DNA from 2 places in the Vibrio rumoiensis genome. Region 2 is predicted to be linked to the other one. Evidence: predicted binding sites of a transcription regulator. Region 2 holds the regulator's gene; the other holds the start of a gene.
The links. The regulator CRP, encoded in region 2, controls carbon source genes, mostly activating them, when cyclic AMP is high. The targets are predictions, from matches to a motif close to TGTGANNNNNNTCACA.
Positions count from the first base shown of each region.

Region 1: the regulator CRP is predicted to act here: its motif matches at 2,799-2,814, upstream of recB (exodeoxyribonuclease V subunit beta).

Region 1 is NZ_AP018685.1:841,581-857,695, reverse strand. It holds gene recB (exodeoxyribonuclease V subunit beta) at 1-2,686, opposite strand, end outside; gene recC (exodeoxyribonuclease V subunit gamma) at 3,089-6,616, opposite strand; gene VRUMOI_RS03905 (TDT family transporter) at 6,698-7,702, opposite strand; gene VRUMOI_RS03900 (LysR family transcriptional regulator) at 7,821-8,723, shown strand; gene VRUMOI_RS03895 (YebG family protein) at 8,846-9,136, shown strand; gene VRUMOI_RS03890 (RelA/SpoT domain-containing protein) at 9,428-10,207, shown strand; gene VRUMOI_RS03885 (acetate uptake transporter) at 10,364-10,945, shown strand; gene dapD (2,3,4,5-tetrahydropyridine-2,6-dicarboxylate N-succinyltransferase) at 11,098-12,129, shown strand; gene pncB (nicotinate phosphoribosyltransferase) at 12,435-13,643, shown strand; gene VRUMOI_RS03870 (sugar diacid recognition domain-containing protein) at 13,743-14,879, shown strand; gene VRUMOI_RS03865 (GntP family permease) at 15,058-16,115, shown strand, end outside.
Region 2 is NZ_AP018685.1:287,193-303,307, reverse strand. It holds gene kefB (glutathione-regulated potassium-efflux system protein KefB) at 1-1,607, opposite strand, end outside; gene kefG (glutathione-regulated potassium-efflux system ancillary protein KefG) at 1,622-2,218, opposite strand; gene VRUMOI_RS01340 (ABC transporter ATP-binding protein) at 2,481-4,388, shown strand; gene VRUMOI_RS01335 (TIGR02444 family protein) at 4,385-4,849, shown strand; gene VRUMOI_RS01330 (YheU family protein) at 5,130-5,345, shown strand; gene VRUMOI_RS01325 (phosphoribulokinase) at 5,437-6,306, shown strand; gene crp (cAMP-activated global transcriptional regulator CRP) at 6,549-7,181, shown strand; gene VRUMOI_RS01310 (aromatic amino acid transport family protein) at 7,462-8,667, opposite strand; gene pyrE (orotate phosphoribosyltransferase) at 8,896-9,537, opposite strand; gene rph (ribonuclease PH) at 9,667-10,395, opposite strand; gene VRUMOI_RS01295 (YicC/YloC family endoribonuclease) at 10,543-11,409, shown strand; gene VRUMOI_RS01290 (hypothetical protein) at 11,569-11,973, shown strand; gene VRUMOI_RS01285 (protein-disulfide reductase DsbD family protein) at 12,053-14,173, shown strand; gene VRUMOI_RS01280 (protein disulfide oxidoreductase) at 14,170-14,664, shown strand; gene VRUMOI_RS01275 (DsbA family protein) at 14,721-15,482, shown strand; gene VRUMOI_RS01270 (Na+/H+ antiporter NhaC family protein) at 15,687-16,115, shown strand, end outside.

The DNA.
Region 1 (16,115 bases), 550 kb from region 2:
GCTTGGCTTGCAAAGTAGGTAGCTCGCTTTCTAGTGGCGCAAAACGTTCTGTTGGTTCATTTGGAAAGTCGATGAGCTCAATACTGCTCACATCTGAACACATTTGCTGACAAGCGGCCATTAAACCAGCACTTTCTTTCGCTTGATGATGTTGAAGGATTGCACCAAGGGCACTTAAATGCGCGGTCGATTCATCTTTTTTAGTATTGCCTTTTTTGAGTGGTGCAAGGCCAATAATACAACCATAAACGGCACGCGTGAGTGCGACGTAAAGCAAACGCAGATCTTCAGCTAAGCGTTCTTTTTCTGCCAACGCTAAACCGTCATCAGGTTTGGATAAATCTAAAATGGTTTGCTGCTTATCCGCTTGATAATATTTGGCGACTTTTGCCGCTTTAAAATTATTGGCAAAAGGCAGAAACACCAGATCGTATTCCAACCCTTTTGATTTATGAATGGTGATGATTTGCACCAAATTTCGCTCAGACTCTAAACGCTGAGTTTGATCGCTAATTTCACCATCATGCTGCTCAATATTTTCTGCCAACCAACGAATTAATGCGCTTTCCCCTTCGAGCGACAAGCTGGCCTGCTGCACCAATTCGGATAAATGCAGTAAATCCGTTAATTTACGTTCACCGTGAGTTTCCAATAACCAACGCTCAGCAATCTGTCTTTGGCTGATCATCGCGCGCATCATTGGCAACACGCCACGCTTTAGCCACAATTGATGGTATTGCTCGAACTCATTAACCGCATTTTCCCAAGCATTTTCATCATAATTAAACTGATCGAGCTGCGCCATGTTCAATGCAAGCAGATCACTGGCGAGAATCGCACGTAATGAATATTCATCGCTGGGATTAGCCACCGCCATCAATAATCGCAATACATCTTGCGCCACTTCACTATCAAACACACTATCACGGTTAGACAGATAAACGCTGGCAATGCCTTGATTGGCCAATGCTTCTTTGATCAATTTACCTTCTCGACCAGTGCGTACTAATACCGCAATATCACCAGCTTGAATCGGATGCGCTTGGGATTTTTTATCAATAAATAGCGCTTGTTGTTGCTGAGAGGCGCTCAAAATATGATGGATTTGGTAAGCCGTGTGCTGTGCCATGTGCTGGTTATAATCTTGCGCGGCAACGGGCTGGCTTATGTCCGGTTGATATAACCACAATCCAATGGCTGGTTGAGTTTTACCGTTTACCGTCCAATGCATCTTGTCAGCATTAGGACTGGATTTGACTGGCAAGAATGGAATATCAGCATCGTATAAAAATGGTCGCTCATCAAAGCTAAAAATACCATTTACCGCCTGTATCACCGTATTACTTGAGCGCCAGTTAGTCTCCAGAGTGTAATGTTCCGTTACCTCGTTACGAGCTTGAATATAAGTAAAAATATCGGCGCCACGGAAGCCATAAATCGCTTGCTTCGGATCGCCAATCATAAACCAACCAGTTTGCGGCGAATCCAAGTAAATTTGACGGAAAATCTGATATTGCTGAGGGTCGGTATCTTGGAATTCATCAATCATCGCCACTGGATAAAGCTGACGAATACGGCCAGTCAACAAACCTTCCTCATCTTGCACTATCGCTTGCTCAAGCTGACTCAATAAATCATCAAAGGAAAGTTGAGCCTGACGCTGCTTAGCCTGTGCCAATAACTGACGGCAACCTTGAATCGCTTGGTATTTAAAAATCAGCTCAAACTCAGGCTGGTTGTCGAGTAATTCATCGATCGCCACAAATGCCGCATGCTCTGCGACCGGGCCTTTTTTCGCATCAGTGGCAGACGTTAATGTGCTTTGTGAAAAGCGAATCAACTTATCGCAAATTTGACCATCATTTCGATCGCTTGCTGCCCACTCATGCACTTCATCAAGCCAAGCCGGTAAACGCGTTTTGTTGTATGGGTTTCTTTTAATCCCCGAGCTATCAATCAAGCTAAACAAATCACTACGGCTCGCATTCCAAAGTGATTTCACTTTTTCGATTCGAGCTAGGTGCTGCTGATAAAGTGCCGGTAAATCGACATCGAGTTTAATCCTTGGAAAACTTAGCGCTGGACCTGAGAGGTAGTTGCCAATTTCATGCAATAACGACTCAGGGCTATTCCATAATGATTGGATTTGCGCTGCTAATACCGTCGGCAATGGATAAAAATGACGACGCCAGTAATCACTCACGACTTGTAGCTTAAGTTGGCTTTCATCAGTAATAAATTCATTTTGAAAGCGGCTGCCAGATTCAAAAGCATTTTGCGTCAGCATTCGTTGGCAAAAACCATGAATAGTGAAAATCGCCGCTTCATCCATTTGGCGTTCTGCTTGCAATAAGATCTCAATCGCGGCTTGCTGATTCGGCGTGTCAGCCAATAACGGAGCTAACACAGGGTCTGAGGTTTCTCCTCGTGCAAATGCAATACGCGCCTCGTGAATACGCTGACGAATTCGGCCACGTAACTCTGCGGTTGCCGCTTCAGTAAATGTCACAACCAAAATTTGATCAACCGTTAATGGCACTTGATGCGCCGTCCCCTCTTTACCATGCCCAAGCAATAAGCGTAAGTATAAAGCGGCAATGGTAAACGTCTTCCCGGTACCGGCGGAGGCTTCGATCAAACGAGCGCCATGCAGTGGGAAAGTCATACTATTGAGAGATTGCGCCATTAAGGTTGTCCTAATAAAATTGGTCTTTCAATGGATAGGCTGATTGCTCTTTCGTGAGGACATTCTCACTTTGTACGATCAATGCCTTCAAGTATCCAAACAAAATTGATAGTGAGAATTTACTCACATTTTTTACTGCATTATCGGCTTACTATTCCCGCCACATCAAGCCACTCACGTTTAACTGGCTTAATGCAAACATAATCTAATAACGATCTACGGCATTATTTGTTGTTTTAGCGATGGATTCGCTTCTAACAATGACCCCAGTTTTAATACTGAAAAAATGCCCAAAGTAGACAGAAACAAAACCATTACCTCGACTCTCCGCCGCCCAGCAAGCGCCCTACACTTATAATGACTTGCTGGCGGCGTTTCTTTTTAACCACGATAAACGTTATGTTATTCGTCATCACTGTGATCTTGGCAATGTTCTATTAACGGGCGCAGCCAAAGCTCAGCTTTTTGTATTAATGATTCAGCAAGCTCATGATCCCATTGTTTCCAAACTCGTTGAATATAGTGATCACTTCCTTCTCCCATTGAAACGAAATTATCATTGAAGGTGTTTTCCATTGCCTGATAAGCTTTTTGTTTGATTTCTTGATCTTCAAAACCAAGCCACTGCCCTTGCTTATCATAACCTTGCTCGATGCCCGCAAAAGCACATTTCGGAGCAAACCATAATGGTTCATCCATCCCCTGATAGTAGGCTTCCAGTAAAGATTGTAAGTGTTGCTTGGCTTGTTCTGAGGTTAAAGGCTGTAGCTCTAATTGCTGAACTTGACCTTTTCGCACGCCAAATAAATGAGTAGGTAGTGAGTGCCCACTTGCATTTAAACATAAGTGTTCTATCCAATACCCTAATAAGTTCGCACTATGAATTCCGCCACTACGATAACGCAACATGCCTTGTTGATATTGTCCAGTCAGCCAACCTGCTAAGTGATGGGTTTGCTTATATTCACCGAGCGTTAATTCGAACTCGAGTGAGATTTCCACATCAGTTTTAGACCCTGCTAAATAAGGCAATAAACCGGCGGCCAATGGCTGAACATTGGCTTGTAATTTTTGTGCCGCTAGTTCACCAAACCCGGCGAGCGGTAATTGACCTTTCGCTTGGTGCTGTTGTAAATACGCGTTGGCGCACTCATCAAACTCCTCTAGTGTCGGCATCGAAGATTGTAACCATTGCTCAAGTAAGTTTTCACCAAACCAATAGTTATCTAAGCCATTCAGCGCAAAAGGCTCATCGTCCGTTTGATTAACCGATAGCGGGCTAATATCTAAATAGGTTTTTAATCGTTGATTGAAAAAGTACTTCACTGGCAAACGCCAAAAGCGCAGTAGATCTTGCAACTCTAGCCAATATTGACCATTCGACTCTTTATCCAACTGTAAATAATAAGGTTCTAACGATTGGATAAATGACGGGGCAACATGGTTACTTGGTTCTTGGCTGGCTTGTTGAGCGGCAGGCAACCACTCTTTGGCGTAGCTGGCGAGCGCGGCATCACTGCCATCAAACGCACGTACACTAAACGGCACCAAAGGATGCACATGCGTTAAATGATCAACTAATGCTTGTCCAGACTCATCACTCGGCTGCGATTGATGTTCTGAAAGTGTGTAGTTTTGCTGGCAATATTCTAATAATTCCGCCACCAGCACTGATGGCTCTTTATCACTGTTATCTTGAATGGATCGCCCCACATAGCTGATGTACAAATATTGTTGAGCAGATAACAATGCTTCTAAGAAAAGATAACGGTCATCATCACGGCGTGAACGATCGCCTTGACGTGTGCGACCATTAATCAGATCAAAACCTTCGGGCGCCACGCTACGTGGATAGAGCCCATCATTCATACCTAATAAACACACCGCTTTAAAAGGAATCGAGCGCATTGGCATCAAGGTACAAAAGTTCACTTGTCCGGCTAAGAAACGCTGGCTAACTCGTGCATTCGACAGGTGGTTTTGCAGATATTGCTCAAGCACTTGTGGGGAAATTTCTTCATCTTGCTCAAATCCAGCATCGTGCAATTGCTCACTCAGTTGCTGAATGCAATCTCGAATAGCCCCCAGAATCACTTCACCTTCTAGTTCTACCACAAAAAAATCATCTAACATCGACAGCAAATAGTGCTGCCATGTCGAAAATTGTTGAGCTTGCGACAACCGGTCTCGATATTGCTGCAATAGGCTAACAAAACTGGCTAATTTACCCGCCAGTTCGGCATCTAAACCTTGTACTTCATCAAAGGCGGCAATCACATCATCACCAGCATGATAAAGCCCTGCGGATTCAGGCATCGCATAGCCTAATAACATGCGTTCAATACCAAATAGCCAGGTATTTTGTTTATGGCTAGGAAGGTCAAATTGCGCAGCCGTTTGTTCATCCAACCCCCAACGAATTCCAACCTGTTGCACCCATTGCGTCACACGTTCAAACTCATCATCATTGATCGCAAAACGCTGCATCACGGCGGGAACTTCAAGTAGCTCAAGCAGTTCCGAGGCTTGGCAGCGGCGCATTGGCAACGACATCAAACGCATAAAGGCTTGGAGAATTGGGTTTTCTTGATCAACACTGCGATCTGAAATCGAATAAGGGATATAGCGCTCACCTGCAGCATTACCAAAGACTGCCTGAATCGCATGGCTGTAGGCATTAATATCGGCCACCATCACAATAATATCGCGAGGGTTTAAATCTGGGTCTGCATCAAACATGGCCAATAAGCGATCGTGTAATACTTCCACCTCTCGCATCGGGCTATGACAGACATGCAATTGAATTGAAGTATCGTCAGGTAAAACAACGGGTTTATAATCGCTCGTTGTCGCCGATAAGTCGTCGTCTTGATGCTCGCGTAACTCTAAAATATCTTGCTGAATCGCGTGTAATAAACTGTCGGACTCAATTTCGACAAATGCATCAATTTCATTCGCTTCCAGCTGAGACAATAAATACAAATTATCGCGCCCCAATTTCCCCATTGAGGCAAGTAAACTATTCCCCACGGCGTCTTTAGTGTGCAAGGTTTGTGATTCTGTCAGCGCATTTTGCTCTATCGTGCCTTTCAGCCAAGCTGAAGATTGCTCACTATGGACAATTTGACGGGATTTCGCGGCCAGTTTGGCTAAATATTTACGATCGCGCACTTCGCCCCAGTAATAACGGCAAGGGTTGGTAAACATTAAATGCACATCAATATGTTCACCTAGAGCATGCAACGCATCCATATAACGAGGAGGTAATGCGGTAATACCAAACACAAATAAACGTTTAGGCAGGTTGGCTTGTTGGCTTACGTCGCCGACATAGCTTTGCAGCATATCAATAAAGTGTTCATATAAATTGGCACGATGATACGGCGACTGACCTAGCGAAACGGTTTGATCGTATAAAGCCTGCCACAAAATAGGTTGCCACGGATGCTCGCCATCCAATTCATTAACGGTTTCCCCTGCTTCCCAGGCGGCGATCCATTCTGGACGATACACTAAATAGCCATCGAAAATATCGGCAATTTTTTCGGCTAATTGATAACGTTTTGATTGATCGTCATCGCATTCTAAATAGCGCTTTAATGGCGAAAATTCAGGCTGTTCTAACTGAGTAGGCAGAATTTGCATCAACTTCCACGTCATCGCATCTTTATTAAATGCACTACGCTTAGGAACATCAGGTAAAACTTGGGTAAACAAATTCCAAATGAAGGTCGCGGGAAGTGGAAATTCGAGATTCGCCGCGACACCAAATTCTTTGGCAAGCTCCATTTTCAGCCACTGCGACATACCAGGACTTTGCACCAAAATTTGTTCCGCTTGGAATGGGTTCTCTAGCGGGTTTAAACGGATCAGCTCAACCAGTAGAGACTTTAAAACATCAACTTGATTGGAATGGTAAACAGTAAACACAAGGCACTCACGCTACAGGGCTCAGATAGTCACAGATTAGCATAAGTGCCTTAGGGGGTTGAAATTGTTTAACCGAATGTATTAGTGATTATTAACTCTATTATTTATATCGATGGTTCTTGTTGGCAGCCCAAGTAATTGATGTGGGCGATAGAACATCCAATAACGCAACGCGACATACGCCACAATCAGTGTTGCCACGATAAGCTCCCCCATCGCCAATAATTGAATCGACTCCCGATATTGGGCTAAGACCTCCACCGTCGCCATCCAATGCGCCGTTTTAAATAGCGCGGTGGCGCCAATCACCATAGGAAACGTAAAAGCCGCATAACCGGGACTAAAAGGCAACATTAACAACTTAAAAAACGCTAAATAAATGAGCACTGTCATCAGTAGCGCAAGCGTCATTAAGCTCATCACTAATAACAAAGACGGCTCAGGCGTAAAGGTTAAATAACCCGCCAGTGATAAGCTTGCAGGTGCGGCCATAATGGCCAAGGTTGGCTTCGCCGCATCGGGTACTTGCTGACAAAAAATAAAACGATAAATCATCATCGGTAGCATAACGGCATAACAGGCAATACCAAACACCAATACGGAATACGCAATCCAAGAAAGTGTTGGATTACCTGAATACGAAACGTCTGCCACAATGATACCAATCGGCGGTACAAACCAACTCGGCACCATGTGATGAACTTTAAATTCTTTTGCTCTATGGTAAATAAATGCGGCTAAGAAAATAATATGCAGCCCTACCGCGAATAACCACAAACTATCGCCCAAAACAGGGTTAACATGCCCGACAGTACTTGATACCACCATTGTTGCCATTGAGAATGTAGGAACAACACTGCCGACAACAGGATGCGCGATATCATTGGCAATCAATTTGGGATGAAAAATAAACTTAATCGTTAAAATAACTAATAAAACCGAAGCAATCCCAGCACTCCAGTGTTGAGCATAACCATTAAGTGGCAAGGCATTTTCCCAGCACCATCCTAAACTCGCGATACCTAAAGCCAGTCCAGCCATAGGAGTTGGAGCGCCAGCAATTCGGGTCTTAATCGTCTGATTCATCATTGCCTCACAGGGTAAAAGTAACCAATGAGCACATAATAACCTTGCACAATGTTTAAATATATCTAATTATATTTAACAACCGTTTAAATAAATAAAACATAAATCGAGATCCACTATGGCGACCAATGTGACACTCAAACAACTCAAAGTATTCACCGCACTGACTCAACACAAAACCTTAACCGCGGCAGCTGAAAAGTTATTTCTATCTAAAGCCGCCGTGAGCTTGTCTTTAGGGGAACTGGAAAAGCAACTAGGTCATGTCCTGTTTGATCGTGTCAATAACCGCTTGGTTTTAAATCAAGAAGGCAAACGTTTATTACCCCTTGCCGATGAACTTCTGCACCGTAGTGAAGACATTCAACACATGTTTCAGTTTGATCAGTCTCTACATGGTCAATTGAAAATTGGTGCCAGTGATACCATAGGTAACCAAGTTGCACCTTATTTGCTGCGAGACTTTCGCCGACACTCACAGCATCAGCAACAAAGCTTATTAATCTCCAATACCAGTTTGATTTGTGAAAAGCTGACTGATTACGAGCTCGATTTAGGATTGGTAGAAGGAAAAGTACAATCCGACCAACTTTTAATGCGGCCTTGGAACCAAGATGAAATGTGTATCGTCTGCGCGCCCAATCACCCTCTCGCCCAAGTAGGCTCAATCAAAGCTGGCGATTTGGAAAATACCCAGTGGTTACTACGTGAAGCAGGTTCGGGAACTCGAGAATTTTTCTTACGTACCGTCGCTCCACGGATTGAAATATGGACAGAGTCATTCCAACTCAATACTACGGAAGCCATTATCAATGCCACTGCGGCCAACCTTGGTTTAGCTTGTCTATCTCGCTTAGCGGCACAATCGGCCATTCGAGATAATCGGGTTGTTGAGTTAAAAGTACCACTCGATATGACGCGTCGTTTTTGGCTACTGGTACACAAAGAAAAATACCAAAGCCCATTACTGAAAACCTTTATGCAATTTTGTACTGATTGGAAAATGCTCACTTCAATCTAGCATCGCATAACAAAAACGATAACTGCTGGACATTTACCAAAATTAACTGTATAAAAAAACAGTTATACCAGTAATAAACGTTGGTATTAAATACATTCAAAAAATTGCATACGAGGATAACCATGGCTGTAATCGTCAAGTACGTGGTGGAACGCAACGGAGAAGAAAAGATGACTTTTACTTCCAAGGCTGAAGCTGACGCTTATGACAAAATGTTGGATATGGCGGACGAACTATTCACTTTGTTAGAAAGCAGCAAGATCATTGAAGATGATAACCAAAAAGAAGAGTTATCTATGTATCTTGCACAAAATAAAGATGAAGTATTATTCGCTTTAGGGGCTAAACGTCGTCCTACAGAAAAAAAAGCCAAAGCGCCGAAAAGCACAGATAAAGATAGCGAAGCAGCATAAGCCTGTACTTCACTATACAAATGAAACAGCCAGTTAGCCCCATAGCAACTGGCTGTTTTTACATTCCCTTACGGTTAATTCACAATTAATACCGAAAGCTGAAACTTCCATAACATCTTCTCGACTTACACTCTGCTATTGTAAGTATCAGCGTTGATTCAACACGATTAGCTTACGACAGTTTTCTCACTCTCGTTTTTCCAAATAGTCGTTGAACATAGAAAATTTATTCGCACCAAGACAAAACATATCCTTTAGGTTCCCCGTTTTATTGTCTGATAGAGGTTGCTTATGAAGTTTTTCTTACGTACGACAACAATCATGTTGCTGCTACTCAGCCGCACCCCGGCGTATGCTATTCAGTTGAATCAAGTACAATCATCGCAATCCCGTCCACAAATCAATCAATCGTGTCCTCAAGCCTTTAAACATTCTCTCAGTGGCTTATACAGTATTCCAGATATTCACTCCGATACGCTCAGGCAGCCTATTGGTAATTTTGACCATCTCTATTCACAAGCCCCACAAGCTCAACATGAATTAGAAGTGCTGTGTAAAAGTATTGCCTTAAATACTCACACTCAACCAGCCTTTGCTGGCGTAAAATCTCAGCAGCGAGCAAAAGAAAAAGTCGAGAAAAAACTCAACGGACAAGCGGATAGAATTACCGATTTAGCACGGGCAACCATTGTTGCGCAAGATTTACCAAGCCTGGTTAGGGCCTATCAACAACTTCACCAGCAAGCAAGCGTACTACAGGTCAAAAATCGTTTTAAAACCCCCGCACCTTCTGGTTATCGCGATCTAAAGGTACTGGTTCAAATGCCCCATTCTGGCCTTATCGCCGAAGTGCAATTCCATTTAGATGAAATTGCTAAAATTAAAAGTGGTGAGGAACACGTTCTTTATGAAAAAATTCAGCACATTGAGCGTACCGCGATGATCGAAAATCGAAATCTCAATGAGTTTGAAAAATCGAAAGTCAATCAGCTTAGAAATCAATCACTAAGCCTATATCATGACGTTTGGCAATATTACTTAACGCCTCCTGCTTTAGAGCAAGCAGCGTAAGTAGCAAATAGAATGGGAAGTGATATTAATACCGTTAATTGATCTTCCCGAAAACGAAACCTAACCATTGTGTACAATTTTGAATGCAATCATTCACACTTCTTTGTTAGAGTGCTATTACTATTCTCACAGTTTAATTATTCATCCACTCACTCTATGAAATCCTTTTCTATTGATTACACGCCATTAGGGCTATTTGCGTTTAGCTTGACCAGTATATTGGTGAACTTGCACGGATTCGGGTTATTTCCATTAAATGCATTAATCATTTCAATGGCACTTATTTTTGGAGGTGGGACTCAACTTTTTATCGGGCTGGTCGAGTACAAACAAGGTCATACTTTTGCTGGGATCACGTTTAGTGCCTATGGTCTCTATTGGCTATCTTATGTTGGGATTTTATTATTTCCTTTAATGAATATCTCTCTAACTCCTCCGACAGCCTTGGTTGGCTGTTATTTCCTGTTATGGGGAATATTTACGAGCATCATGGCTATCATCGCTCGCCAATTAAGCTTGATGGATTTCGCCATTTTCACCTCTTTAGCCGTGTTGTATCTCCTGCTAGCACTGCAGCAATTTATTCCATCGCCATCTATTAATGTGATAGCAAGTTTGGTTGGGATCCTATGCGGTTGTTGTGCTTTTTATCTAGCCGTCGCAAAAATACTCCAACAAGAACTCGGAGTCTATTTTCTACCTATTGGGGTGAATCCTCCAATAAAGACCGAAGAGTGACAAAAAACATGAATAATAATGCAGTTCAATGCTGATTATTTTCCCTTCAAGCCTTTCCACACTGGCTAGCAATCATTATGATTGGAGACAACATTTGCAATTCAATCGGTAAATACACGTTTACCCTTTACTTTATATGGAGAGATTTTTAAATGGCACATTTCGCACTTGCCTTTGGTACGGCTACCAAAAACCGTGATGGTAAAATCATCGAAGCATTTTTCCCAAGCCCAGTCTTAAACCCATCAGATGCACTTGTTGCAGCAATTGCGCAGGTTTCAGGATACTCAGAAGGCAACCAAGCGATTGAAATCAGCAATGAGCTTGCTGGTGAACTATCGACTGCATTTGCAGCAAATGGTGACATTGCGAATGCTGATTTTGCCGAAAAAGCCGCGCAATCTTCTCAACCACTGGTATTAGTTGTTCTTGCTAAAGATGAGCAACCAAGCTCTGTCGCTGAAGGCTTCCTAAAACTTCAATTGATCTCTCATCGTTTAGCGAAGCCACATGGCATCGTACTTGATGGTATTTTTGGTCTACTGCACAACATTGCATGGACTAACCAAGGGCCGATCGATCTTCCTGAATTAGCAAGCCGTCAAATTGAAGCTCGCTTAAATGGCGAAACACTAACTGTCGATTGCGTAGATAAGTTCCCGAAAATGGTCGATTACATTGTTCCAACCGGTGTACGTATTGCTGATACCTCTCGCGTACGTCTTGGCGCACATGTCGGCGAAGGCACCACTGTCATGCACGAAGGCTTCATCAACTTCAACGCTGGTACAACTGGTGTCAGCATGGTTGAAGGCCGTATTTCAGCCGGTGTAATGGTTGGCGAAGGTTCTGACATCGGTGGTGGTGCTTCCATCATGGGTACACTATCAGGCGGCGGTAAAGTGGTGATCTCTATTGGCGAGAACAGCCTACTAGGTGCCAACGCAGGTCTTGGTTTCCCACTGGGTGATCGTTGTACGATTGAATCGGGTCTTTACATCACAGCGGGCACTAAAGTTACGATGCTTGATGCTTCAGGTAATGAAGTAGAAGTGGCGAAAGCGCGCGATTTAGCTGGTAAACCAGACCTACTATTCCGTCGTAACTCAGTCACTGGCAAGATTGAATGCTTAACGAATAAGTCTGCGGTTGAGTTAAATAGCGAGCTGCATTCAAATAACTAATTGTCTTGGTATTTGAAATGACAAGGTTGTTGTTAACAGCAAAAATAGTATTAAGGTTATGGTAGGCCAAATACCATACAACCTAAGCATGAAAAAAGCTGTACAAACTAACCTATTGAAATCCCGTCATTATGGCGGGATTTTTATTATACAAAACAAGGAAGGGTTACTATGATCTAAAAGCTTTTAGATCATCATAGGCCAAATACTTATTAAGCTCTCCACCGCTCTCCTTCTTCTGCGCTTTTTCAATTAGGTGAAGATCAGGTACACTACTCGGATTACCTCATTATCAAATAGTAGTTATGACTGTAGCATCCCATCACCTTGAGCCCTCGTCGGCCATTATCACATCATTACTTGATACCGACGCTTATAAGCTACACATGCAACAAGCGGTGTTTCATCAATACCCTGATGTTGATGTGGTGGCAGAATTTCACTGCCGGAGCCAAGAAGATTTACGACCGTACTTTGATGAAGTGATGGAACAAATTAGCCACTTATGTCAGCTACAATTTCAAGCTGAAGAATTAAATTATCTTGCTAAGCTGCCCTTCTTTAAATCGGACTACATTGAATATTTAACATCATTTCGTTTTCAGCAAAGCAACATTGAAGTACGTCAAGATGGTGAGCAACTCGCCATTACCATTCGTGGTAAATGGTTGGATGTCATTTTGTGGGAAGTTCCACTCTTAGCGATCATCAGTGAAATTCGAGGACGCAGTCGTTATCCGCAAGCCAGCGTTGAGCAAGCCTGTCAGCATTTGCACCACAAACTTGCTCAACTAAAACAAAGTGCCCCTGATTTAGATCTCTCTGGATTTTCCTTAATCGACTTTGGCACCCGTCGCCGTTTTTCCAAAGCGGTGCAGGCCAGTATTGTCGATCAATTAATTGAACACTTCCCTCAATTTGATGGCACATCAAACTACTACCTTGCCTTCAAAAAAGGATTAAAGCCGGTTGGCACTCAAGCCCATGAATGGTTTCAAGCCCACCAGCAATTAGCCGGAGAGCTTGCCGATTCTCAACAATTGGCTTTGCATACTTGGATAAAAGAATACCCTGATACGTTAGGCATCGCGCTGACCGATTGCATTAACATGGATGCCTTTTTACGCGACTTTACACCAACACTGGCCAATACGTTTATCGGCTTACGCCATGACAGTGGTGATCCTATCGAGTGGGGAGAAAAAGCCATTGCGCATTATCAAAAGCTAGGTATCGATCCGAGCTCGAAAGTGCTGGTTTTTTCAGATGGTTTATCCCTAACCAAAGCCATCGAGATCTATCAACACTTCGCTCATCGGGTGCAAACCAGCTTTGGTATTGGGACTAAATTAACTTGCGACATTCCCAATGTGGATAGCCTCAACATTGTACTCAAACTCACCGCCTGCCAAGGTAAACCGGTTGCGAAAATTTCAGATGAACCGGGTAAAAGCATGTGCCGAGATGAAGATTATTTGAAAGCATTAAAGCAAGCTTTTCATCTAGCCTCTTAAGCGTTTTTTGTGCACTTTCACAAAATCATCACGCCATTATGACGAAATAAGCCGACTAGGTTAGGGTAATAATACTCACCCTTTGCTCGCGGCTTTTTCATGTATTTAGATACCCAACTCGCCCAACAAATCGTTGATCGCACCATGGCGATCATTGATACCAACATCAACGTGATGAATGACCACGGTGTCATCATCAGCAGCGGCGATCCCACACGAATTGGTCAACTGCACGATGGTGCCTTGCTAGCGATTCAACATGGTGACACCACAGAAATCACCCAACAGACCAGTCAGAATCTAAAAGGCGTTAAACCGGGTATCAACTTAGTCTTAAAACATGATGACACCATTATTGGCGTGGTAGGCATCACCGGAAACCCAGATGAGATCCGCAACTACGCCGCGTTAGTCAAAATGACTTCTGAAATGATCATCGAGCGGTCACTGCTCATTGAACAATTACAGTGGGATAAGCGCCACATCGAGGAATTTATCTCCTCATGGGTCAACAATGAACTAACCGAAGAAGCGCTTGAACATTGGGCGCAGCGGTTATCGATAAATATTGAGCAACCACGAGTCGCCGTCTTAATTGAGCTGGCTGAAACGCCACAGAGTAATCAGTTAACGACCATCCGCAAAGTGGTTGAACTCTTAGAGTACCCTCAACGCAATAACCTCGTCGCAGTCATCGCCATGAATCAGATTTTGGTGCTAAAGCCATGCCAACAACACTCTGAGCGTTGGGATTATCAAATAGAAAGCCAGCGCATCGATCAACTCATCCACCAACTGCAACAACAAGATATTCACCACCTGCACATTGCACTTGGTGAGTACTTTCCATCGCCAATGGAGATGCCGCGGTCTTTTCAAAGTGCTCAACAAGTCTTAACACTGGGCAAGCATTACCATCCCAAACAGACCAAATATTTATTTGAAGATATGCGTATGCCAGTGCTGCTTTCGCCATTAAAACAAAACTGGCAAGGTGAACAATTATGTAACGCGATTGTTAAACTCAAAACGCAAGACCGTTCAGGGCAGTTAATCAAAACTTTATATCGCTTATTTGAACATCAAGGCAACTTATCCAAATGCGCTAATAGCTTGTATATCCACAGAAATACGCTCCGATATCGCTTGAATAAGATTGAAGAAATCACCCAAATATCACCACATCACTTTACAGGATTGGTCGAGTTATATATTGCTTGCCAGATCACACAATGATCTAAAAACTATTCAAATGAACAAATTGTGCATGATTTAACTGCCCACGATTTGGCTATCTGTCCAAAGTAATTCTTCAAAACTTCATCGATAATAATAAGTCTACGAAAGCCCAAACCTAAATCGGATAAACCGATCCTTTCGTAGCATAATAATTAAAACATGGAGTTACCCTACGATGAGTCTGATATTAATCCTCTTGGCCGTGATTGCGTTTATCGTTATTGCGACCACAAAATTTAAAATCCATCCATTCTTAGCACTATTAATGTCGGCTTTTATTGCCGCATTCGCCTATGGCTTACCCCCTGAATCGATAGCCAAAACGATTACTTCGGGCTTTGGCGGTATCTTAGGTTACATAGGCTTAGTTATTGTCCTTGGTACTATCATTGGCGTTATTTTAGAAAAAAGTGGTGCGGCCATTACCATGGCTGATAGTGTGATTAACTGCTTAGGACAAACATTTCCTACCTTAACCATGTCGATCATTGGTTATTTAGTTTCTATTCCGGTTTTTTGTGATTCGGGATTTGTCATTTTAAATTCTCTGAAAGAATCTCTCGCAAAACGCATGCAAACTTCAAGTGTCGCAATGAGTGTTGCACTTGCTACTGGCCTATACGCTACCCATACTTTTGTGCCACCTACACCGGGTCCAATCGCGGCGGCGGGTAATTTAGGATTAGAGTCCAATCTAGGTTTAGTTATTGGCGTTGGGATATTCGTTGCTGCTGTGGCGGCTATTGCAGGTATGCTTTGGGCCAATCGTTTCTCAAATGTCGAACCAGATGGCATTGAGACGGATGAACAACTCTCAGTACAAAATCAAGATTGGAAAGCGCTTAAAGCTTCATATGGTACTCTTCCAACCACAGGCCAAGCGTTCGCGCCTATCTTTGTTCCCATTGTTTTAATTTGTTTGGCATCGATTGCTAACTTTCCTAGTCAGCCATTTGGCAATGGTGGTGTTCAAAGCACATTAGCGTTTCTCGGACAACCGCTAACGGCATTATTCATTGGTTTATTGCTAGCCACTCGATTACTTAAATCTGAACAAAAAATCACTGAATTTAGCGAAAGAATCAGTCAAGGGATTATTGCAGCAGCGCCAATCCTACTGATCACTGGTGCTGGCGGTGCCTTTGGTGCCGTTTTAAAAGCCACCCCTCTTGGTGAATATTTAGGGACGACCCTTTCTACTTTAGGTGTAGGGATCTTTATGCCATTTATTGT
Region 2 (16,115 bases):
TATGGATGCATACCTAATTGCGTCAAGACTTGCCGCCCAAGATCTAATGCCCCTAAAAAGGTTTCACGAGAAAATAGCGTCACGCCAATATTCATCAATTGATAGGCTTCAACCCGGCTACGAGCACGCGCCAATATCTTTAAATGAGGAAAATGCTGTTTACACAACTCTGCAATTTTCAATACTTCATCAGGAGAGTCCGTACAAATAGCAATCGCCTCTGCTTGTTCGGCGCCAGCTGCACGTAACAAATCAAGTTGAGTTGCATCACCGTAATACACTTTGTAGCCAAATTTGCGTAATAATTGAATTTGACTCGCATCACTTTCTAATACCGTGATACGGATCTTATTGGCATACAGCAAACGCCCCACAACTTGGCCAAAACGACCAAAACCCGCAATGATCACTTTGGGCTCTTCATTCACTACATCCGATTGCATACTCTCCGTATCGTTAATCGTACGGTTAAACCATTTTTGTTGGGCTAATAAAATCAAGGGGGTGGTCATCATAGATAAACTCACCACAACTAATAAGAATGAGCTCACCTCTGCGCCAAGTAAGCCATGACCTTTCGCCGCTGTGAATAATACGAAAGCGAACTCACCACCTTGGCTTAAAATTGCCGCCATACGGCTACGGGCTTTTGCTCGAGTGCCCATCAAACGAGCCAACAAGTAAAGAATAAAGCCTTTTATGGTGACCAACGCGACGACCGCCGCCAAAATTTTAATGGGATACAAAGTCAGTAACCCAAGATTCACCGCCATGCCTACTGACATAAAAAACAAACCCAGCAACAAACCTTTGAATGGTTCGATCGCGCTTTCTAATTCATGACGATATTCACTTTCGGCCAACAGTACGCCCGCCAAAAATGTGCCAAGCGCCATCGATAACCCAAGTTGTTGCATGATAACGGAGATACCAATCACCAACAGCAGCGCCGCCACCGTGAACAGTTCACGTACCCGGCTCATCACTACATAACGAAAAATCGGACGCAATAAATAATGACCGCCGACTAATAGCCCCACCACACCACCAATCATCCAAACGGCGTCGAGCCAATCACCGCCAACATTACCAGCTAATAGAGGAAGTACCGCCAACATTGGGATCACGGCAATATCTTGAAACAGTAAAACCGCAAAACCAGACTGACCCGTTTCGGTTCCTGCCAAGCCTTGTTCTTCGATCACTCGTAGTGCAATTGCCGTCGAAGAAAGTGCTAACCCCATCCCTATCACTAAGCTATTTTGCCAACTCATGCCAAACGTATTGGTAATAACCGAAATAACCAAGGTTGTTACGACCACTTGCGCACCGCCCAATCCAAGAATCGGCATACGCATTTGCCAGAGTTTTTTGGGGTTTAACTCAAGGCCAATCAGAAACAGTAATAACACCACCCCAAGTTCAGAAAAGTGCATCACGCTATCAACATCGCTAATCAATCCCATCCCCCAAGGACCAATCACTATACCCGCCAATAAATACCCCAACACCGAGCCTAAACCTAAACGTTGCGCTAAAGGAACCGCGACAACCGCGGCGGCAAGAAATACCACGCCGCTTTCTAAGAAATCAATTGTTGATGCCATAATCCTTCCTTGTACTATTGACTATCTTTCAGTGGATTCAACAACCAGGAGCGATACGTTTGCGCATGTTCAACACGCACCGCTTGCGCTACATTTCTTGCCCAATAAAGAACCAAAGGTTCAACCCAATGCATCTGACACAGTTTTGCGGTTAACTCAAAAGGCTGCAAAATTTGTTCCAAAGGATATTGATTATACCCTTGAGCCGAAAAGGCCTCTTTCGACCCTCCCGTTGTGATCACACTACGCCAGTATTTGTCTTTTAATGCTCGCCCTTTCCCAAAGGCAAACCCTTTCCCTAATACCGTATCCATCCATTCTTTCATTAAGGCTGGGCATGAATACATAAACATCGGGTGCTGAAAGACAATCACATCGTGCTCCAGCAACAAACGGTGCTCTGAAGCCACATCAATAAAGAAATCAGGATAACAGGCATATAAATCATGCACGGTGACATGAGGCAAGCCATGAGCTGCCTTCAATAGCATTTGGTTAGCAATGGAATTATCGGGATCGGGGTGAGCATAAATAACTAAAACGCGCGGTGATTGTGCGCAGTTATCGTCACTTTGAGTTGGCGTGCTTACATGCTGGTTTATATCGGACATCCTGACTCCCTGACATCGATGACTCTCTATTCAAACAAGATATAAAAACCTTGTCTCTAAGCTTTAGGCAAGTAACCTCCTGATTGCCTACCCCTTAAACGATTGAAACGCCCAAAACCGATTCAGTCAATCTTCATCGCGATAAAGCAAAGGGATAAAATCATCATATCGTAAATCGTATAATAATCGACATTTATCCTTGAAACGCCTAATATTCAAGCCGCTGCATTTTCTGATTTTTCATGCCTAAAATAAGACTTCTATGATTACATTTTCAGACATTCAATTACTTCGTGGTGGTAAGCCACTTTTAGAACAAGCTTCAGCCACTATTCATCCTGGCGATAAAGTCGGCCTAGTGGGGAAAAATGGCTGTGGTAAGTCTACGCTATTTGCTTTACTGAAAAATGAATTATCCATTGATGCTGGTAATTTCCAAATGCCCGCACATTGGGAACTGGCTTGGATTGCTCAGGAAACGCCAGCTTTAGAGCGTGCCGCTTTAGACTATGTGATTGATGGCGATCGTGAATATCGTCAATTAGAGCAAGATCTTGCAGCAGCGGAACAAGCCGACAACGGTACCTTAGTGGCTGAGTTACACGGCAAACTCGAAACGGTTGGTGGGTACACCATCAAATCTCGCGCCGCAGAATTATTAAATGGCCTCGGATTTAGTCAAGAACAAATGCAATGGAGCCTAACCCAATTCTCTGGTGGTTGGCGCATGCGTTTGAACCTTGCTCAAGCCCTACTTTGTCGCTCGGATTTACTCCTGCTCGATGAGCCCACCAACCACTTAGATTTAGATGCCGTATTGTGGTTAGAAAAATGGCTACAAAACTACCCTGGCACATTAATCTTAATTTCGCACGACCGTGATTTTCTTGATCCCATCGTGGGCCGCATTATTCATGTTGAAAATCAACAACTCAACGAATACACCGGTAATTATTCATCATTTGAAAATCAACGTGCGCAAAAGTTAATGCAGCAACAAGCGATGTATTCCAAGCAGCAAAAACAAATGTCGCACATGCAAAGCTATATTGATCGTTTTCGCTACAAAGCCTCTAAAGCTCGTCAAGCCCAAAGCCGAATTAAAGCACTAGAGAAAATGGAAAAAGTGCTCCCCGCACAGTTTGATAACCCATTTAGCTTTGAATTTAGAGAACCTGCAGCTCTGCCGAACCCAATCATGATGATGGATCAAGTATCGGCAGGTTACGGTGATAACTTAATACTAGAACATATTCGATTAAATCTCGTTCCGGGTAGCCGTATTGGCCTACTTGGTCGTAATGGCGCGGGTAAATCGACGCTTATTAAATTGCTTTCCGGCGAACTCAATCCACAAAGTGGTGATTTAACCTACTCTCAAGGCGTGAAAATTGGTTACTTTGCTCAGCACCAATTGGAAACCTTGCATCCTGAAGAAACCCCTTTACAACACATGATGCAGATAGCGCCCAATCATACAGAGCAGCAACTACGTGATTACTTAGGCAGCTTTGGCTTTGTCGGTGAGAAAGCGCTCGATAAAGTCGCACCATTTTCAGGTGGTGAAAAAGCGCGCCTCGTTCTCGCCTTAGTCGTTTGGCAAAAACCGAATTTACTTTTGCTCGATGAACCCACTAACCACCTTGATCTAGATATGCGTCAAGCCTTAACCATGGCACTACAAACCTTTGAAGGTGCGATGGTCATCGTCAGTCACGACCGCTATTTACTCCGTGCTACCACCGATGATTTATACCTGGTCGACGCCAAACAAGTCGTGCCATTTGATGGTGATTTAGGGGATTACTACAAATGGCTTACCGAACAACAAAAGCAAGATAAAAAAGACGCACAGCCTGATAGCACGACGGAACCAAGTCAAAATAGCGCCGCAGCCCGTAAAGAACAAAAGCGACTTGAAGCAGAATTACGTAAACAAAGTGCACCAATTCGCAAAAAACTGACACAACTCGAAGTAAAAATGGACAAACTGAGCGCACAATTAGCCGATGCTGAAGAACAACTTGGCGATGTTTCTCTCTACCAAGATGAAAATAAGGCTAAGCTTACCGAAGTATTAACATTGCAAGCCTCCAGTAAATCTCAGTTAGAAGACGTTGAAATGGAATGGATGGCCTTGCAAGAAGAATTGGAATCTCTTAATCAATAATGACGCAATATAACCCTCTGCCTTTAACTTTTGAACGCTTATGGCAATTTAGTTTGCAACATTACGGCGTGCGTGAAATAAAAGAAGCTTGCTTAGTTTTACAGAACCGGCATAAAGGCAAGGTTAACTTAGTCTTATTATTAAAATGGCTCGATGAACATGAATTGAGCCTTTCTGAACAGCAATGGGAACAATTAGATAACGCGATTGAGCGAACTGAAACCCTATTGCAACAATTTCGAGATTACCGCCGCAAAGCCAAACCTCACTTACCTGATACACTTTATCGTGAATCACTGCAATTTGAATTACAATTAGAACGCCAACAACAATCCGATCTTGTTCATTGTATTAATCATCTTGATCTATCATCAAGAACGAGCCAACCAATGACTCATCTTTATTGTCAAAAACTAGGCGCGCCACACCTGTCAGCCATTTTTTATAAGATAGAAAATTAAAGGCTAATCTTCATGCCATCTACAAAATATATTCCCTTACTTCTGGCCAGTTTCATCACCCTACAAGCAATGGGTCTACCAATTAAAATCGGTGATGCATTGGGTTAGGACAAAGGAACACTAAAAGCGTACCGCTAAGGCACCACCTCTAGTGTTTGGGTAGATAATCATCCTTACTTGGGCGATAACGCTGCTGACTTCACCATGCCACTTGGCTATCGCCAACCTATTTAACCTCAACTGCAATTCTTTAGAATCTGTGGTTTTCTGGAGCTCATAAATGATCATTCCATGGCAAGACATCGATCCTGATACACTCGATAACTTAATCAAAGAGTTTATCCTACGTGAAGGTACCGATTACGGTATGCAAGAAACCTCGCTTGAAACCAAGATCAAACAAGTGAAGGGACAACTAAAATCAGGCAGTGTCGCGATTGTTTTCTCTGAACTGCATGAGAGCGTCGATATCAAATCCATCAATGAGTTGAGCTAGTGAAAAAGCGGTCAAATGGTGCCGCTATTTATTCTTGTGGATCATTCATCTACACTATCTCTCAATATTTAAGTCGAAAGAAAGGATTATCATGTCGGCAAAGCATCCCATTATTGCAGTAACGGGTTCATCAGGTGCAGGAACGACCACCACCTCAGAAACCTTCAGAAAAATGTTCAATATGATGGGCATCAAAGCCTCTTGGGTTGAAGGCGATAGCTTCCATCGCTATACACGCCCAGAAATGGATGTCGCGATCCGTAAAGCCAAAGAGCAAGGTAAACACATCAGTTACTTTGGCCCTGAAGCGAATGACTTTCCCGCTCTAGCTAATTTTTTCCATCAATTTGGCAAAGAAGGTACGGGTAAAGTTCGTCGCTACTTACACAGCTTTGATGAAGCCGTTCCTTACAATCAAATGCCTGGCACTTTCACACCATGGCAGGACCTACCTGAAAATACCGATGTTCTTTTTTATGAAGGCTTACATGGTGGGGTGGTCGATGGTGATGTTAATGTCTCCAAACATGTGGATTTTTTGATTGGCATGGTGCCGATTGTTAACCTTGAATGGATTCAAAAATTCGTCCGTGATACTCGAGACCGTGGACATTCACGTGAAGCGGTGATGGATTCAATTGTGCGCTCAATGGACGATTACTTAAATTACATCACGCCACAATTCTCCCGCACTCACATTAACTTCCAACGTGTACCCACCGTTGATACATCCAATCCGCTTAATGCCAAAGGCATACCGAGTTTGGATGAAAGCTTTGTGGTGATCCGATTGCGTGGAATTAAGAATGTTGACTTCCCATATCTGCTCGCAATGATTGAAGGTTCATTCATGTCACGTCATAACACACTTGTTGTGCCGGGCGGTAAGATGAGTTTTGCGATGGAATTAATTATTCAGCCGCTACTCCATCAATTAATCGAAACAGGAAAAATCGCCTAAAAGTGTTACTCAGAACACACTTAGTGCCGACTCTGTGACATTGAACACGGTTTAATCCCCTAAAACCCCACACTTAGCCGATCAAAGTCAAGAAATCCGCTCTAGAAAGGGGTAGTATTGAAGGGCGACTGCAACAAAGTTTGTAGCTATAACAATTAACACCTATTCTATTTGACCAGTTTAGCCGGTCTCAGGATGAATGACTCAAAACTGAGCAAGCCTTGTAGAGGAAGTAACAAATTATGGTTCTAGGTAAACCTCAAACTGACCCAACATTAAAGTGGTTTCTATCGCATTGTCACATCCATAAGTACCCATCAAAAAGTACTTTGATTCACGCAGGCGAGAAAGCAGAAACCCTTTATTACATCGTAAAAGGGTCCGTGGCTGTATTAATCAAGGATGAAGAAGGCAAAGAAATGATTTTGTCTTACTTGAACCAAGGTGACTTCATTGGTGAATTAGGCCTATTTGAAGAAGACCAAGAGCGTACTGCTTGGGTTCGAGCCAAATCACCTTGTGAAGTTGCTGAAATCTCATTCAAGAAATTCCGTCAACTTATCCAAGTTAACCCAGATATTTTGATGCGTCTTTCTGCACAAATGGCAAAACGTCTGCAAATCACTAGCCAAAAAGTAGGTGACTTAGCATTCCTAGACGTAACCGGTCGTATCGCTCAAACGCTACTAAACCTAGCGAAACAACCTGATGCAATGACGCACCCAGACGGCATGCAAATTAAGATCACTCGTCAAGAGATTGGTCAAATTGTAGGTTGTTCACGTGAAACGGTTGGCCGTATCTTGAAGATGCTAGAAGAGCAAAACTTGATTTCTGCCCACGGTAAAACCATCGTGGTTTACGGCACGCGTTAAGCATTACATCGCGTTTAGCAGAGTTACAAAATTAAAAGCCACTGAATGATAAGTTCAGTGGCTTTTTTAGTATTCGAGTTTCGTTATTCGGGCGCTACGCTGCTTGTGGATCGAAAAAGATGAGAGCCGAGAGCCGAGAGCCGAGAGCCGAGAGCCGAGAGCCGAGAGCCGAGAGCCGAGAGCCGAGAGCCGAGAGCCGAGAAGATTGTGCAGCGAGACAAACTAATGTCAATAATTCTTTCAGCTCCCGAGCCTAGCGTCCTAGACACGAATATCGAAATTACCCTATTGCCGGCAACATCCCAAGGCTGATCATAACTTGAACTGAAATAATCACCACACCAACGGCAAGTGTTAGCATTAAGGCTGGCGTTCCACCGGAAACGGTAAACGACTGAGTCTCTTGGTTTAGGACTCGAGAACGCATCACCATCGCAACCGGTAATAAAATGGCTAAAATCGCTAACGCAATCGCTGCATAACCTAAGGCCATAATAAAACCTTGTGGGTAGAACAGCGCAAAACATAACGGTGGTACAAATGTCACTAGTGCAATACCAACACGGCCACCTTTGCTTTGATTCTTATTTAAGCTGTCACCTAAAAATTCAAATAAGCCTAAACTCACACCAAGGAAGGAAGTGATTAACGCCAAGTCGGCAAAGACAGAAACGACTTGTGAAATCACCGAGCTATGAATCACTTGTGAAAGCGTGCCCACTAAAGCGGTAACATCACCCGCTTGTGAAAGCGTGGCTTGTTCAACCACACCGAGCGTGGCCAGCTGCCATAAGATGTAGACGACTAGCGGTAGTAAAGAACCGAAAACCATCACCTTTTTCAATGCTTGCATATCAAGGTTCAAATAACGCACCACCGCAGGGATGCTACCGTGAAAACCAAAAGAGGTAAAAATCACAGGCAATGCAGCAATAATCAAGCCTTTCTCTAATGGCATATTAAGTAGATGAACCGCTTGAATATTGGGCGTTAAGAAGAACAACATCACGGCCATCGCAATGAGCTTGCAGGTAAATAAAACTCGGTTAACGCGGTCGACCGATGAGGTACCAAACGTCACAATCGCAGCAATAATGATGGTGAAAATCAACGTACCGATACCATTAGATACATCAATAGCAAACCAGTTATGTAATTTTTCATTAAACTGACCACCACCGCCCGCGATGTAAGCGGCACACAGTGCATAGAAAAGAAAGAGCATGGCAAAAGTCGCCACCCATTTTCCTTTGTCACCCAAAAATTGTTTCGCTAACGTGTGTAGAGTGGCATCGTAATCAGCATGTTGGTGCAGCTCTAACATGAGCAATGCGGTATAGGCCATTAACGCCCACATCCCAATCATAATGATTAAAGAAGTGCTAAAACCTAAGCCTGCCGAAGCAATTGGCAAGGCCAACATACCTGCGCCAATCGTAGTGCCAGCAATAATCAAAGTACTGCCAAAAACCTTTGAGTTACTCATGAGTGTGTCTTTTACCTAGTGGAATATTTAGCTGACACATTACCATTTATCAGAAGTAAATCGAGGTGAAAAGTCGAGATATTGATTAAACATTCGACAAAATTGACTTGGAATGGGGTTTTATTGGTGTGTATAAAAATAATTACACATGTAAATAAAAATAAACCCAGAGAGAGATTCCCTCCAGGTTTTGACATCATTGGCTTTCAAAGATTGAAATAATAAAGCTTAAATGCCGTATTGCGCACGGTATGCTTTTACCGATTCAAGCTGCTCAGCATTACCACCTTGCTCTTCAAGGTACGTCACAAGATCGCCGAGGCTAATGATCGAAATCACTGCACAACCAAAATCTCGTTCTACTTCTTGAATCGCCGATAACTCACCTTTGCCTTTTTCTTGGCGATCGATGGCCACTAAAACGCCTGCTAGATCAGCGCCATTGGCTTTAATGATTTCCATCGATTCACGAATCGCGGTACCGGCTGTGATCACATCATCCACCAGCATAATGCGACCTTCTAACGGGTTACCCACCAGATTACCGCCTTCGCCATGATCTTTGGCTTCTTTGCGGTTAAAACAATAAGGCGTATCGATATCGTGATGATCGGCAAGTGCTACTGCTGTCGTCGTTGCAATCGGAATGCCTTTGTACGCAGGGCCAAATAACACATCAAATTCAATACCAGAATCAGCCAAAGCTGCCGCATAAAAGCGACCTAAGCGCGCAAGATCACGACCAGTATTAAACAAACCCGCATTAAAGAAATACGGACTAGTACGGCCAGACTTTAAAGTAAACTCGCCAAATTTAAGAACTTGTTTCTCAAGGGCAAACTCAATAAATTCACGTTGATATGCTTTCATAAAATATCTCTATTTGGTCCCTAGTTTCTAGTGTCTAGTCCCTAGAGGGTTTCATCTTCAATTTCAGCTGTAACAGACTCAAATTGTACTCAAAAAAATAGCCCCTCAATGAGGAGCTATAAAAACAAACTATTCCGCCAGAGTGGCTTTCTGGACCGCGATAATATCGTTAATGCCTTTCTCGGCTAAATCCAGTAACTGATTCAATTCTTGACGAGAGAACGCTTCGCCCTCGGCGGTGCCTTGCACTTCAATCATCTTACCTTCTTCGGTCATCACCACGTTCATATCGGTATCGGCAGCAGAATCTTCCACATACTCTAAATCGCATAACGCGTGCTCACCTAGAATACCCACTGAAACCGCAGCAACGTGACCTTTCATCGGGTTCTTCTTCAATTTACCAGAAGCCATTAATGATTGAATCGCATCAGCCAAGGCAACACTTGCACCAGAAATAGAAGCGGTACGTGTGCCGCCATCCGCTTGAATCACATCACAATCAACGGTGATCATCATTTCGCCGAGTACCTCTAAATCGACGACCGCACGTAGGCTACGAGCTATCAGACGTTGGATTTCCATAGTACGGCCGCCTTGTTTACCACTGGCAGCTTCACGACGGTTACGAGTATGGGTTGCACGTGGCAGCATACCGTATTCAGCAGTTACCCAACCTTTACCACGGCCTTTTAACCAACCCGGTACTTTTTCTTCAACACTGGCATTACACAACACCTTGGTGTTACCAAACTCAACCAATACTGAACCTTCAGCATAAGCCGTATAGTTACGAGTCATTTTAATCGGACGAACTTGATCAGCAGCGCGATCATTTGGGCGTAAAGTTGAAGACATAAAGAAATACCTGATTAGCGATAGAATTGGGGCAAGAGTATAACGAGCTTAACGTTAAAAAGCGATCATCACTTAGCCATTTTCACCTTGAGCTGTGCTACCATAGCGGCAGAAAATCACCACATTATTTAGACTAGGTAATCTTCAATGATCTATAGCATGACCGCTTATGCCCGCAAAGAAATCAAATCTGATTGGGGCAATGCCGTATGGGAAATTCGCAGCGTTAACCAACGTTATTTAGAAACTTACTTCCGCCTACCAGAACAATTCCGTGGTTTAGAGCCAATCCTACGTGAGCGTTTTCGTAAGCGTCTAGCACGCGGTAAAGTAGAATGTCACCTACGTTTTGAAGCGAATACCAAAGCGCAAAGTGCCCTCAACATCAATGAAGATCTTGCTAAGCAAGTGATTCAAGCGGCCAACCAAGTGATGTCGCTAACCGGTGAAGACTCCCGCATTAACCCATTCCAAGTGATGAACTGGCCGGGCGTGATGGAAGCACCAGAGCAAGATATGGATGCTATCCAAAAAGAATTGCTTGCGGCATTTGAAGAAGCGATGACCGATTTCATCGACGCGCGTGGCCGTGAAGGTGCCAATATGAAAGCGCTGATCGACCAACGCCTTGAAGCCATCACAGCAGAAGCTGCCAAAGTCCGTGCTCGCATGCCAGAGATCCTACAATGGCAACGTGATCGCCTAATGAATAAATTTGAAGAAGCCAAAATCGAACTCGACAGCTCACGCGTTGAGCAAGAGCTGATTCTACTGGCGCAAAAATCTGACGTAGCCGAAGAACTCGACCGCCTAGATTCTCACGTAAAAGAAGCCAACAACATTATGAAAAAAGGCGGTGCCTGTGGTCGTAAACTCGATTTCATGATGCAAGAATTCAACCGTGAAGCGAATACGTTAGCGTCTAAATCAATTAGTACAGATGTAACCGCATCAGGTGTTGAGCTGAAAGTCTTGATTGAGCAAATGAGAGAGCAAATTCAGAATATTGAGTAATCAACCACTCTGCATTCAAACTAAAACAGCCCTCTTGATTGAGGGCTTTTTATTACTCTCATTCACACCTAGTTACAATCAAACAGATGCCGATTCGAACTTGAACCCTCATCATCTGTCTCTTAGATGTCTTACATAACATCATGATAAAGGTAAGGTTTGAAAACACTGCATCATCTACGTACTTCTACCGCAACTCGCTGGGCACTGATTCTTGTGCTGTGGGTGGTGTTAGTGTGCCTGATGAAAAATATGAATGTGTTGTCGGCGGCTTGCTCGGTGTCGGCTTCTCAATCGAGTAGTGTCGCTGCAAATTTCACTGCATTTTCTGATAATAGCATTGAAAATACAGTGAAATCGGATAGTGCGAGCGAATGCCACTTATCAGAAAAGCTGCTGCAATTTCATTTTCATCAACTTGATAGCGTGGTGATTAGTAACCTATTACCGAGCTTAATAATTGCCGCCTTCCTGTGGTTTAGTCTTACCTCACATCGAATATTTCATAAACCTCCGGTCCCCAAACGGCGACGTCATTTAGAGCTTTGTATTTTTCAAGAATGATAAATAACCCACCACTCTAATCATCTCCCCCTTTTTATAGGGTGGGTCGTGTTTGTTATTTTCATTGTTAGGAATACTTATGCCATTTTTTACTGTATTCACACGCCTTCAATCTAAGCTTTGTCCATTGCGCTTTGGGTTGTTTGGGCTATTTGCTTTATTCAGCATTCAATTAACCGCCGCACCATTGACGACGGGCTGGATTAAAGCACCACAGCACCCGCCAGTTGAGGTGCAATTTGTATTAACGGGACAGATGGATGCTGACCAGCATGTCGCCGGTTTTATTGAAGTCAAACTCGATGATGACTGGAAAACCTACTGGCGTTCTCCGGGCGAAGGCGGCGTGTCTCCAGAGCTAAACTGGCAAGCCCCCAGTAATATCGAAACGGTCGATTGGCAGTGGCCTTATCCGCAGCGTTTTGATGTTTTAGGCATCGAGACCCTCGGCTATAAGCATGATGTGTTATTTCCATTATCGATTAAGGTCGAGGATAGCCACCAGCCCGTGACCTTTAAGGCCAATTTAAGCTTATCGTCTTGCTCAACCGTGTGCGTGATCACCGACTATCCGTTAGAGCTCAGCTTTACTCCATCAGACTTACAAGCGGATCCGGAGGCGATGCGCCGTTATGCTCAAGCGGTCAGTTTAGTGCCGCAAGATTCGTCTCGATTGGATAATGCACGAGCTACATGGGATGAATCTAATCATAAACTGCAAGTCTCTCTCACCAGTCAGCAAGGTTGGCAGCAACCTGATCTGTTTATTGATGGCAAGGCAGAAAATGTTGCCGATAGCAGTTTTTCTCACCCAAGGGTATCGATTGATGGTAATCAGCTGACGGCTTGGTTTGATGTTTCTAATTGGTTAGGTGAGCCGAATTTAAGCGGTGAATCGGTACAAATCACGGTGGTCGATAAGCAATTTATTGCCGAACAAACCATTGCGTTAACCGATGGACCGGTTATTGAAGCCGGCGCAGGCTCATCATTATTGACGATGTTTCTCTTTGCTTTGCTAGGTGGTTTGATCCTCAATGTAATGCCGTGCGTGCTCCCAGTATTAGGTATGAAACTCACCTCGGTATTAAGTGTGGAACACCAGCAAAAATCACAGGTGAGAATGCAATCTTTCGCTTCGGCGGCTGGCATTATCTTTTCGTTTTGGTTAATTGCCGTGAGCTTGGCGCTCCTTAAGTGGTCTGGTCAATCGATTGGTTGGGGCATTCAATTTCAAAGTGCCGGCTTTCTTGGTGTGATGGCTCTAGTTACCGCTTTGTTTGGCGCCAATATGCTGGGTTTATTTGAACTGCGTTTACCTGCTTCGATGAACACTTGGCTCGCCACGAAGGGAGGCAATAATCATTCCGGGCACTTTATACAAGGTATGTTTGCAACATTATTGGCCACGCCTTGTTCTGCGCCGTTTCTTGGTACCGCAGTCGCCTTTGCACTTGGCGCTTCCTGGTTAACGTTATTTCTGATTTTTACCGGTCTAGGCATCGGCATGGCCCTACCTTGGCTATTGGTGGCGCTGCGCCCTTCATTAGCATTAAAACTGCCTCGACCGGGTCAATGGATGAATCGCCTGAAAGTGGTATTTGGCTTGATGATGCTCGCGACCTGCGTGTGGCTCATCACTTTGCTCTCATCACATCTATCGACCGGACTTCTATGGGCGATAAGTGCCTGCGCTTTGTTATTGCTCGTTTGGCGTAGTGTTCAGGTATTTGGCGGCCGCTTGGTTGGCATCACCGCCAGTCTAGGGTTAATTGCCGCGGCATTAGTCTTTTTCATTGCCAGTCTCACGGCTGATCATTGGCGCTCGCCGTTGCCCGCCGAGTTAAGCTGGCAGCCGCTAGATACTCAGCATATCCAACAACAAGTCGCGGCAGGTAATACCGTGTTTGTCGATGTAACGGCGGATTGGTGCATTACCTGTAAAGCCAACAAGATCGGCGTGCTGCTGCAACAACCGGTTTATGACGCGCTGCAACAAGACAAGATTGTACGCATGCAAGATGATTGGACGGTGCCCAACCCACAAGTGAGTGAATACTTACAATCCTATAATCGCTTTGGCGTGCCGTTCAATATTGTGTATGGACCGCAAGCGCCGCAAGGTATTGAGTTACCTGTGATCTACTCCAGTGACGATGTGATGCAAGCCATCGCGCAAGCCTCGGGAGGTGTTCAATGAAGTCGATAAAATCAAAACTGATTGGGCTATTCAAGTACCTATTATTGCTGATTATCGTCTCAATTGCGGTTGATCTATGGCGTAGTCAGTCAGTACCAACACAAACCAGTTTTACCCTCAAAGCAGAAGATATTAATCAACAATGGATTGATATTGAGGCGCTTAGCCAACAGCAACTTGTGGTGGTGTACTTCTGGGCGAGCTGGTGTTCGGTGTGTCAGTTAGTCACGCCAAGTGTTAATTGGGTGAGCGATTACTACCCCACGGTCGGCGTTTCCCTATCATCTGGTGAGTCGCACAAACTGCAACGCTACTTTGAATATAAACAGTTGGGCTTTGCCAACATCAATGATCCTCGTAGCCAGATCGGCCAACAGTGGGGAGTGAATGTCACGCCAACCATTTTCATCGTAAAAAATGGCGAGATTAAACACATCACCACCGGCTTTACCTCGCCACTCGGTTTACTTGCCCGTCTATGGCTAAGTTAAGTCGCATACCCCTTTTATTAAGTTTCACTTGGGAATTATTTATTATGAGAACCACTATGATGAGAACCACCATAAAACAACGCGCTGTAATTTGGCTTGGACTACTGATGATGAGCTTGCCGGTAACGGCGCGACAAGCGGCAACGTTGCCACAAGCCACTGAGCAGAAAATCAATGACATTAGCCAAATGCTACGAGATAACCCACAAGTAGTTGATGATCTCCATGAAAGCTTACAACGCTATGTACACCAACAAAATCAATTTGATGCGGTGTTAAAACAACACCATGATTATATCTACAACAACCCAGACCAACCGTCTTACGGTGCGAAACAACCGTCTTACGGTGCGAAACAACCGAAACTGACGATTGCATTTTTTACCGACTACAGCTGCCCTTGGTGTAAAAAACTCACGCCGGTATTACAACAATTAGCCGAGAAATATCCGGAGCTAAAAGTCGTGGATATTCTCGTACCACTAAAAGAAATCAATAGTGATGAAAACTCGGCTTCTTATGCGCTGAACACTTGGCAAAATCAACCTACCAAGTTTGCGCAAGTCAGTGAGTTATTGGTCAACAAGCCAGGCAGTCACAACCCAGGCTCATTGTTACGAGTCGCCAAGAAAACCGATACTCGTCAACAATTGGAGCCTCAAGACAAAACGCACCAGCAAGTCACTAAGAACTATCAATTATTTGCGCAACTTGGCTTGCAGGGCACACCCGCAATGCTCATTGGCGATCAGGTGATTCCTGGCTATTTACCGATTGAAAAACTCGAGCCGATTATTCAAGCGCAACTCGCCCAATAATTGATCAAGCCCCACTAACCCACAAAACAAAGGCGGCTAGCAAGTGGCCTTTGTTTTATTTTTAACGTTCTTTTACTTTCACCCCTCCTTTATTATTGCCACCCAAGAACAGATGTTTAGACGTCTAGACGTTGACAATCCCTTGTGCAAGCTTTACTCTGCGCGGCCTGTTTTGTTTTCGATATTCCTTACTATTGGTGTGTTATGTCTGCCCCTGAATCATCAACGTCAGCTCCATCTCATCGCCCTGCACCGTCCGCATTGGCATTATTACCGTTAGGTGTATTTCTCTCGTTATTCATTGGAGTAGGCACTTACTTAACCATGCAAGGAGTGGATTTTGCGTTTTATCAACTGCCCGCCCCTATTGCAGCATTGCCTGCTATTGTGGTGGCGATTTTATTAAGCAAAGAAAAGATCAATAAAGCCATTGAACAATTTTTAAGTGGCGTTGGTCATCAAGACATCATCGCGATGTGCATGATCTACTTGCTTGCGGGTGCTTTTGCGGCGGTCGCGAAAGCTTCTGGTGGCGTTGATGCTACGGTGAACCTAGGCTTATCGTTATTGCCTACCAGTATGATCCTACCGGGTATCTTTTTAATCTCTGCTTTTATTGCGACTGCGATGGGT